Regions from separate parts of the Streptomyces sp. NPDC093586 genome, predicted to be linked through region 2. Evidence: riboswitches for the same ligand, from Rfam matches in the RefSeq annotation. Region 2 holds a riboswitch; the other holds the start of a gene.
What was found. A riboswitch is a leader RNA that binds a small molecule or an ion and turns the genes downstream of it on or off. The one in region 2 is predicted to bind cyclic di-AMP.
Positions count from the first base shown of each region.

Region 1: linked by a shared signal. The riboswitch ahead of ACIRFH_RS35985 (peptidoglycan DD-metalloendopeptidase family protein) and the one ahead of ACIRFH_RS12815 (transglycosylase family protein) in region 2 are both predicted to bind cyclic di-AMP.

Region 1 covers NZ_JBIWJA010000073.1:4,953-9,143, forward strand. The annotation lists gene ACIRFH_RS35980 (SGNH/GDSL hydrolase family protein) at 1-646, opposite strand, end outside; gene ACIRFH_RS35985 (peptidoglycan DD-metalloendopeptidase family protein) at 872-1,813, opposite strand; cyclic di-AMP (ydaO/yuaA leader) riboswitch at 1,818-1,976, opposite strand; gene ACIRFH_RS35990 (tyrosine-protein phosphatase) at 2,416-3,213, shown strand; gene ACIRFH_RS35995 (DUF6126 family protein) at 3,241-3,360, opposite strand; gene ACIRFH_RS36000 (helix-turn-helix domain-containing protein) at 3,357-4,004, opposite strand; gene ACIRFH_RS36005 (aspartate aminotransferase family protein) at 4,079-4,191, opposite strand, start outside.
Region 2 covers NZ_JBIWJA010000009.1:142,087-146,277, forward strand. The annotation lists gene ACIRFH_RS12805 (cytochrome P450) at 1-308, shown strand, start outside; gene ACIRFH_RS12810 (transglycosylase family protein) at 453-1,538, shown strand; cyclic di-AMP (ydaO/yuaA leader) riboswitch at 1,716-1,881, shown strand; gene ACIRFH_RS12815 (transglycosylase family protein) at 1,885-2,640, shown strand; gene eno (phosphopyruvate hydratase) at 2,910-4,191, shown strand, end outside.

The DNA of each region.
Region 1 (4,191 bases), on a different contig from region 2:
CGCGCCGGACGTCGAGGGTGCCGCGCGGCGGCAGGGGCGGCCAGGGCTGGTCCGGGTCGGCGGGGATGCGCAGGCCGAGGACCTGGCCGGCGCGCAGCGCCACGCGGGTGTGGCCCTCGGCCGACAGGTGCAGCCGGTCGGCGTCCCAGGCCCTGCGGTCCTGGATGCTGCGCAGCGACCACAGGTCGAGCACCGGGCAGCCGTAACGGTCGGCGATGGCCCGCACGTGTCCGTTGTAGGTGGCGATCTTGCCGCGCAGATGCTTGAGGACGGGCACTCCGCGGGTGTCGAAGCCCGTGGTCACCATGACCGTGCCGGCCGCGGCGGTCAGCGCGGCCACCGCCCGCTCGAACCGTTCGGCCACCTCGTCGGGGTCGGTGCCGGGCCGGATGATGTCGTTGCCGCCGGCGCAGAACGAGACCAGGTCCGGCGCGAGTTCGATCGCCCGGGGGACCTGTTCCGCCACTATCTGGTCGAGCAGCCTGCCGCGTACGGCGAGGTTCGTGTACGTGAAGTCGCCCTCGGGGCGCCGGTCGGCGAGCAGGACGGCGAACCGGTCGGCCCAGCCGACGAACGCTCCGTCGGGGCCGGGGTCGCCGACGCCCTCGGTGAAGCTGTCCCCCACCGCCACGTACGACCCGATCACTGCTCTGCTGTCACTCTTCGAATCGTCTGCCACATCGACCCATGATTCACCTTGGAATGTGACCTACGCGACCGTAGGAAGGGGTTGACGGGCGGTGAGATAAGCCACTCCTAAAGTGTTTGCCAATTCAGGAATAAGCGAAGCCCGGTGGCGGACGCGCCGAAGGCCGGACCCGGGGATCGGGGTCCGGCCTTCGGCGGCGCGGGGTCTGCGCGGAAACCGTCGTCAGACGGAGACGCCGTGCGAGCGCAGGTAGGCGATCGGGTCCACGTCGGAGCCGTAGTTCGGCGTGGTGCGGATCTCGAAGTGCAGGTGCGGTCCGGTCACGTTGCCGGTGGCACCGGAGAGACCGATCTGCTGGCCGGCGGTCACGGACTGGCCGGCGGAGACGGAGATCGAGGACAGGTGGGCGTACTGGGCGTAGTGGCCGTCGGTGAGCTTGATGACGACCTGGTTGCCGTACGCGCCGCCCCAGCCGGCGGAGACGACCGTGCCCGCGCCGACGGCCTTCAGGGAGGTGCCGGTCGGGACGACGAAGTCGGTGCCGGTGTGGTAGCCGCTGGACCACATGCTGCCGGACTGGTGGTACGGGGTACCGACGCCGGCGCCGGCCACGGGGGCGGTGTAGCCGCTGGTGGTGCCGGCGGACCGGGTGTTCGTGTTCGAGGACGTCGGCGCGGCGGGCTTCGACGAGGTGGTCTCCGCGGCGTCCGACGCCTTCTCGGCGGTCCGCGCGGAGGACTTCTCGGCCTCGGCCGGCTTCTCGGCGGTCTTCTGCGAGGGTGACGGGGGCGCGGTGGTGCCGGCCGCGGCCTTCTGGCCGATCGACAGCTTGAGACCCGGGTGGATGAGCGACGGGTCGGAGCCGATGGCCTCGCGGTTGTCCGCGTACAGCTTCTTCCAGCCGCCGTCGACGTGCTGCTCGTCGGCGATCTTCGAGAGATGGTCGCCGCTCTTCACGACGTAGGTGTGCGAGGCCGAGCCCTTGTCGGCCGACTTCTGCGCGCCGGCCGTGACGGACTGTCCGGCGGCGGAGTGCGCGGGGGCGGCCTGGGCGGCGGCACCCATCAGCGGGAGCGCGAGCGCGGCGCCACCGGTTCCGGCTATGGCGATGGTGCGGGTGATGCGCTGGGCCTTGGTGCGGCGGTGCTTACCCTTCGCGGGCATGGCGAATTCCTCTCCGGCGCCTGCGAGGTGAGCTGTCGGGTGCGGACTGGAGATGTCCGGCCGCGTCATGGCGCGGCTTAACCCCGAGCCTGTTCCGGGAACCGGAACAGGCGGTCTTACCTGTGGGTCCCCCGCTCCTGCCGTGTACGGGTGGTGGATGAGTGCGGGCTCCGGTCGGCGGCAGGATTAGGCGTCCGTCCGGATCGGTGGTGAACGTAAGGGACCACGAGGCGCACGGACAAGCGAGAGGCTCCCCGGACCGGTGTTCCGCTTGATCCTTCACGGGAATGAGCGGTCACACTCCGTCGATTCCGTGAGCGTCCCTCTCCGTAAACGGCCTTGAAAAGCGCATGAATTACGTGAGCATGACGGGCAACGCTCGGTCACCTCTATGACGCTGCTCACGAGGGTTGCGCCAGTTACCCTTATTTCCCAGCGAGTTGGTGTGAAGTGGGCAATTGGTGCAGAAGGCCCAGATACTCCATATTCGGCTCTATCGGCTTCCCTGTGGGCGACTCGTTGCCGCAGGCAAGGGATGCCGTATCGTCGGCTGGGCGCCCGACGGCGAGCAGCGCCGACGGGGCGGAGTGGGAGGAGCCCCCGTGACGCAGCAGGTCCCGTCGACCGAACCCGAGCTGGCCGGCGTGCGCAACTTCCGGGACGTGGGCGGACTGCCGACCGTGGACGGGCGGAGCGTGCGCCATGGAGTGCTGTTCCGCAGCGGCCACCTCGCGCACGCCACCGAGGAGGACGCCGCGTTCCTCGCCTCGCTGGGACTGCACACGATCTTCGACTTCCGCAACGCCGCCGACCAGAAGCTCGAGGGTCCGGACGTCGAACTGCCGGGCGTGCGCCATGTGAACCTGCCGCTGAGCGATCCGGCCGACGGTGCCGAGTTCTGGAAGATGGTCCGCGACGGCGACCTCGACCAGCTGCGCGAGATCCTGGCGGACGACCGGGGCGCGAACCGGATGATCGCCTCCTACCGCACGATCATCAAGGAGCGCACGGCGGAGCACTCCCGGGTGCTGCACGCGCTCGCCGAGGACAGCGTCCCCGCACTGATGCACTGCGCGGCCGGCAAGGACCGCGCGGGCCTGTCGATCGCGGTCACCCTGCTCGCCCTGGGTGTGCGGCGCGAAGCCATCCTGGAGGACTACCTGAAGTCGAACGCGACGCACCGCCGCTACAAGGTGCGTCGCAGCAGCACGGCCGCCTCGGCCTACTCCCCCGAGGTCATGGAGCTGCTCAGCCCCCTGTTCGACGCGCGCGCCGAGTACCTGGCCGCGGCCTTCGAGACCGTCGAGGAGACCTGGGGCGGGGTCGACGCCTACCTGGAGAAGGGACTCGGCATCACCCCGCGGACCAGGGAACGGCTGCGCGAGCGGCTGCTGGACTGAGCCGCCCGCCCGCGTTCCCGGGCGGCGCTATCCGGCTCCCACCTCGAAGAGCAGGTAGAGGAAGCCGCCGAAGACGTGCCCGAGGGCGATGTAGATGAGAAGTCGCACCCACAGGGCGCGCGGGAGCTTGTCCTGGATGGCACTCATGGCATCTCTCCGGGGGTGTGGCGGGTCGGTGTGGTGACGGGCCCCAGGCACAGCGCCGTCGTCGGGCTCTGCAGCAGGGTGTGGACGAAGAGCAGCTCGAGCCCGTCGACGTCCTGGGCCGCGATCCGGTGCGGGGTCAGGGAGTCGAAGTGGGCACTGTCGCCCGGGGCGAGCAGGTGCACGGCGTCCCCGAGGCGCAGCCGCAGCCGCCCCCGCAGGACGTAGAGCCACTCCTCGCCGGGGTGTACGCGCACGATGTCGCCCTGCGAGCCGTGCGGCACGCGGACGCGCAGGGCCTGCATCCCGCGGCCGGAACCGCCGGCCTGCCAGTACGTCCAGCCGCCCGCGGCGGTCGGCTCCATGCCCCCGGCCCGCACGACGGCGTCCCGTTCCGCGGCCTTCTCGCCGAGCAGTTCCGAGACGGTCGTACCATAAACACGCGCGAGCGAGAGCAGCATCGGCAACGAGGGCTGGCGCTGCCCGGTCTCCAGGCGGGAGAGGTGGGCGGGCGACAGCCCGGCGGCGCGGGCCGCCGCCTCCAGGGTGAGGGCCGCGCGGCGGCGCAGGGCGCGCAGCTGCGGCGCCACCACGGAGGACACGGCGTCCGGCGGCCCGTCCGACTGATGGTTCGCGGAGGAGGACATACCTCCATTCAGCCCGAGCTTTGCCTGTGGGGCAATTTTTTTGCCTCACAGGCAAAGCGGTGGATGTCCTCCGGTCAGCGGTTCGCCACCGCCTGCCTGACCAGTGTCTTTCCGAAGTCCCACATCAGACCGCCACCGTTGTGGGCGTCCTCCATCACCTCGGTGAAGGCGTCGACGAACCGGTCCG
Region 2 (4,191 bases):
CCGCCGCCGACCGGGACCCGGAGCGGTTCACCGACCCGGACACCCTGGACCTCTCCCGCCGGGACAGCCAGCACCTCGGGTACGGCCACGGCATCCACTACTGCCTCGGCGCGCCGCTCGCCCGGCTGGAGGGGCAGACCGCGCTCGCCACGCTCCTCACCCGTCTCCCGGACCTGGCCCTCGCCGCGGATCCGGCCGAACTGCGCTGGCGCGGCGGGCTCATCATGCGGGGGCTGCGCACCCTCCCGGTGACGTTCACGCCGGTGCCCCCGCCGCCCGGGAACGATCCGTCGCCGATGCAAACGTGACACGCGCTCAGTTCTGTGATCTTCACGTGATCTGTGCGGCATGAACTTGTGACAAGCGATCATCTCCCTATACGTTCACGGATCAGCGTGGCTGCCGAGCACCACTCGCCGCGCCGTCCTCGCTGTCTCGTGAAAGGTCGTCGCATGCTCTCCGGGAACGGTCGTCACCGTCGCCCCCGTCAGGCTCCCGCCCTGGTCGTCGCCGCAGGAGTGACCGGCTCCGCCATCGCGATCCCGCTCCTGGGGGCCACCGGCGCCCACGCGGCCGACGGGACGAACTGGGACCGGGTCGCCGAGTGCGAGACGGGCGGCGCCTGGAGCCAGAACGGCGGCAACGGGTACTACGGCGGCCTGCAGCTGTCCCAGGACGTCTGGGAGCGGTACGGCGGTCTGGGGTACGCGCCGAGCGCCGACCAGGCGAGCCGCTCGCAGCAGATAGCCGTCGCCGAGAAGGTGCTCGCGGACCAGGGCATCGCCGCCTGGCCGACCTGCGGGCTGCTCGCGGGGCTGGGCAGCGGCTCGGGGACCACGTCCGGCGGCACCGGGGCGTCGGGTGACGGGGCGTCGACGGGGAAGAGCGGACCGGGGGCGCCGGGGGCGCCGGGAGCGTCGGGTGCGTCCGAGTCGTCCGGCTTGACCGATTCCACCGAGTCCGGGCCTGAATCGTCCCCTTCGGCGACCCCCTCCCCGTCCCGGTCCGCGTCCCAGGTGCCGTCGCCGTCCGGCTCGGCCACGCCTGACGCCACGTCCGATGGCACGTCGGGCAGTTCCGGCGAAACGGCCAAGTCCGACACGTCCTCCCCGTCCGGTGCTCCGGCCGGCGACGACACGCGGGGGTCCGGCCGCGCGGACGGCGCCGCGCCCAGCGGTGACGAGACGGGCAAGTCGGGGCAGGATGGCGCCATTTCGGGACTCGTCGGCACCGAGGACCCCGCGACCGGCCGGCATCGCGGCGGCAGCGCCGAAGAGGGTGGGGTGGACGGCCGTACGGCCGAGTCGTCGGGGCGTCACGCCTCGCGCGACGGCGACGGCACCCGCGACCTCACGGACGGCTCGTACACCGTCCGTTCGGGCGACAGTCTCTGGGGCATCGCCGACTCCCTTGACCTCGCCGGGGGATGGCCGTCCCTCTACGCCGACAACAAGGACGTCGTCGGTGCCGACCCGGACCACATCCTGCCCGGTCAGACGCTCACCGTCACGGGCGAATCGGGCGAGAACCAGGGCTAGTTCGCGTCACGGTTAGAGGCTGTATGTCCGTTTTGGATCACGTGAGAGATAGGTCTCAGAAGCCGTGATCGTCTTTGAAAATCCGCGGAGCGCGTGTCTACGGTCGTGACCGCTCGCCACCGCGGGCCCCGACCGTCGCAACGCCGAATCCTGCCAGCGGCGGTACGGGAACAGTCGTCGCCTCGAGCGCCGCAGGCAGGAGCGGGGGACCCAGGTAGGTGCCGCACCGGGCAGTCGATCCGGAGCGGCTAGGGGTGAAGCCGAGTTCCGTGAGGGACCCGGCCGGGCAACTCAACCGGCCCGAACCCGACAGCTCACCTCGCAGGCGTCGGTGAGGGGATCAACCATGCTGTTTTCCGGCAAGGGCAAGCATCGTCGTCCGTCCAAGGCCACCCGTGTCATCGCCGTCGCCGGCGTCACCGGTGCCGCCGTCGCCGCCCCGCTGATGGCGGCCGGCAACGCCTCCGCCGCCACCGCGTCCGAGTGGGACGCCGTCGCCCAGTGCGAGTCCGGCGGCAACTGGGCCATCAACACCGGCAACGGTTACTACGGCGGTCTGCAGTTCTCGGCCTCCACCTGGGCCGCCTACGGCGGTACGCAGTACGCCCCGACCGCCGACCGGGCGAGCAAGTCGCAGCAGATCGCGGTCGCCGAGAAGGTGCTCGCGAGCCAGGGCAAGGGTGCCTGGCCGGTCTGCGGCACCGGCCTGTCGGGCGCCGCGTACACCGGCGGTTCCGCCGAGAGCCAGTCCTCCGGCTCCGCGCAGTCCTCCGGCGGCTCCCAGAGCTCGCAGAGCCGGTCCACCGGCTCCACGGCCGAGCGCTCCTCCGAGCAGAGGGCCTCCCGCTCCTCCGAGCGCCCGGCCGCCGAGAAGCAGGCCGAGAAGAAGACCGTCACCCCGAAGAAGACCGTCACCACCCCGACCGGCGAGAAGGTCGAGAAGGGTGACGGCGAGTACAAGGTCGTCGAGGGCGACACGCTCAGCTCGATCGCCACGGAGCAGCACGTCAAGGGTGGCTGGGCGAAGCTGTTCGAGCTGAACGACGACATCGTCGACGACGCCGACCTGATCTACCCGGGCCAGCAGCTGCACCTCAAGTAGGCGACGGCCCGCCCTCAACTCCCGTCCTGGTGCGTGTTCCCCCGTACGCACCAGGGCGGGTTTTTCACGCCCCGGGTGCCGGGGAGGCTTCCCGGGTTTCCGCGAACGGTCTTTGTTCCGTTCGGAAACAATTTACTCTCGGTTCTGTCCAACGGGTGGGTGACCGGCTGGCCGATCGCCCGGAGCCGGTTAGGCTCGTCCCGCAGAGCCGCTGCGGTCCTCGCGGACCCGCGTCACACCGAAGCGTCACATTGAAGAAGGAGATGCTCGTGCCGTCCATCGACGTCGTCGTAGCCCGGGAAATCCTGGACTCCCGAGGCAACCCCACGGTCGAGGTCGAGGTCGGCCTCGACGACGGCAGCACGGGGCGTGCCGCCGTTCCGTCCGGTGCCTCCACCGGTGCCTTCGAGGCCATCGAGCTCCGTGACGGCGACCCCAACCGCTACCAGGGCAAGGGTGTCGAGAAGGCCGTCCTCGCCGTCATCGAGCAGATCGGCCCCGAGCTGGTCGGCTACGACGCCACCGAGCAGCGTCTGATCGACCAGGCCATGTTCGACCTGGACGCCACCGACAACAAGGGCTCGCTGGGCGCCAACGCCATCCTCGGCGTCTCCCTCGCCGTCGCCCACGCCGCCTCCGAGGCCAGCGACCTGCCGCTGTTCCGCTACCTGGGCGGCCCGAACGCGCACCTGCTGCCGGTGCCGATGATGAACATCCTGAACGGCGGCTCGCACGCCGACTCCAACGTGGACATCCAGGAGTTCATGATCGCCCCGATCGGCGCGGAGTCCTTCTCCGAGGCGCTGCGCTGGGGCACCGAGGTCTACCACACCCTCAAGAAGGTGCTGAAGGGCAAGGGCCTGGCCACCGGTCTCGGCGACGAGGGCGGCTTCGCCCCGAACCTCGGCTCCAACCGCGAGGCCCTCGACCTCATCCTCGAGGCCATCAAGGAGGCCGGCTACACCCCGGGCGAGCAGATCGCGCTGGCCCTCGACGTCGCCGCGTCCGAGTTCTACAAGGACGGCTCCTACACCTTCGAGGGCAAGGAGCGCTCGGCCGCCGAGATGACCGAGTACTACGCCGAGCTGGTCGAGGCGTACCCGCTGGTCTCCATCGAGGACCCGCTGTTCGAGGACGACTGGGAGGGCTGGAAGACCATCACCGACAAGCTCGGTGACAAGGTCCAGCTCGTCGGCGACGACCTGTTCGTCACCAACCCGGAGCGCCTGGCCCGCGGTATCGAGGAGGGCGCGGCCAACGCCCTGCTGGTCAAGGTCAACCAGATCGGTTCGCTGACCGAGACCCTGGACGCCGTGGAGCTGGCCCAGCGCAACGGCTTCAAGTGCATGATGTCCCACCGCTCGGGCGAGACCGAGGACGTCACCATCGCCGACCTGGCCGTCGCCACCAACTGCGGCCAGATCAAGACCGGTGCCCCGGCCCGCTCCGAGCGCGTCGCCAAGTACAACCAGCTGCTGCGCATCGAGGAGATCCTCGACGACGCCGCGGTGTACGCCGGCCGCAGCGCCTTCCCGCGGTTCCGCTCCGCGG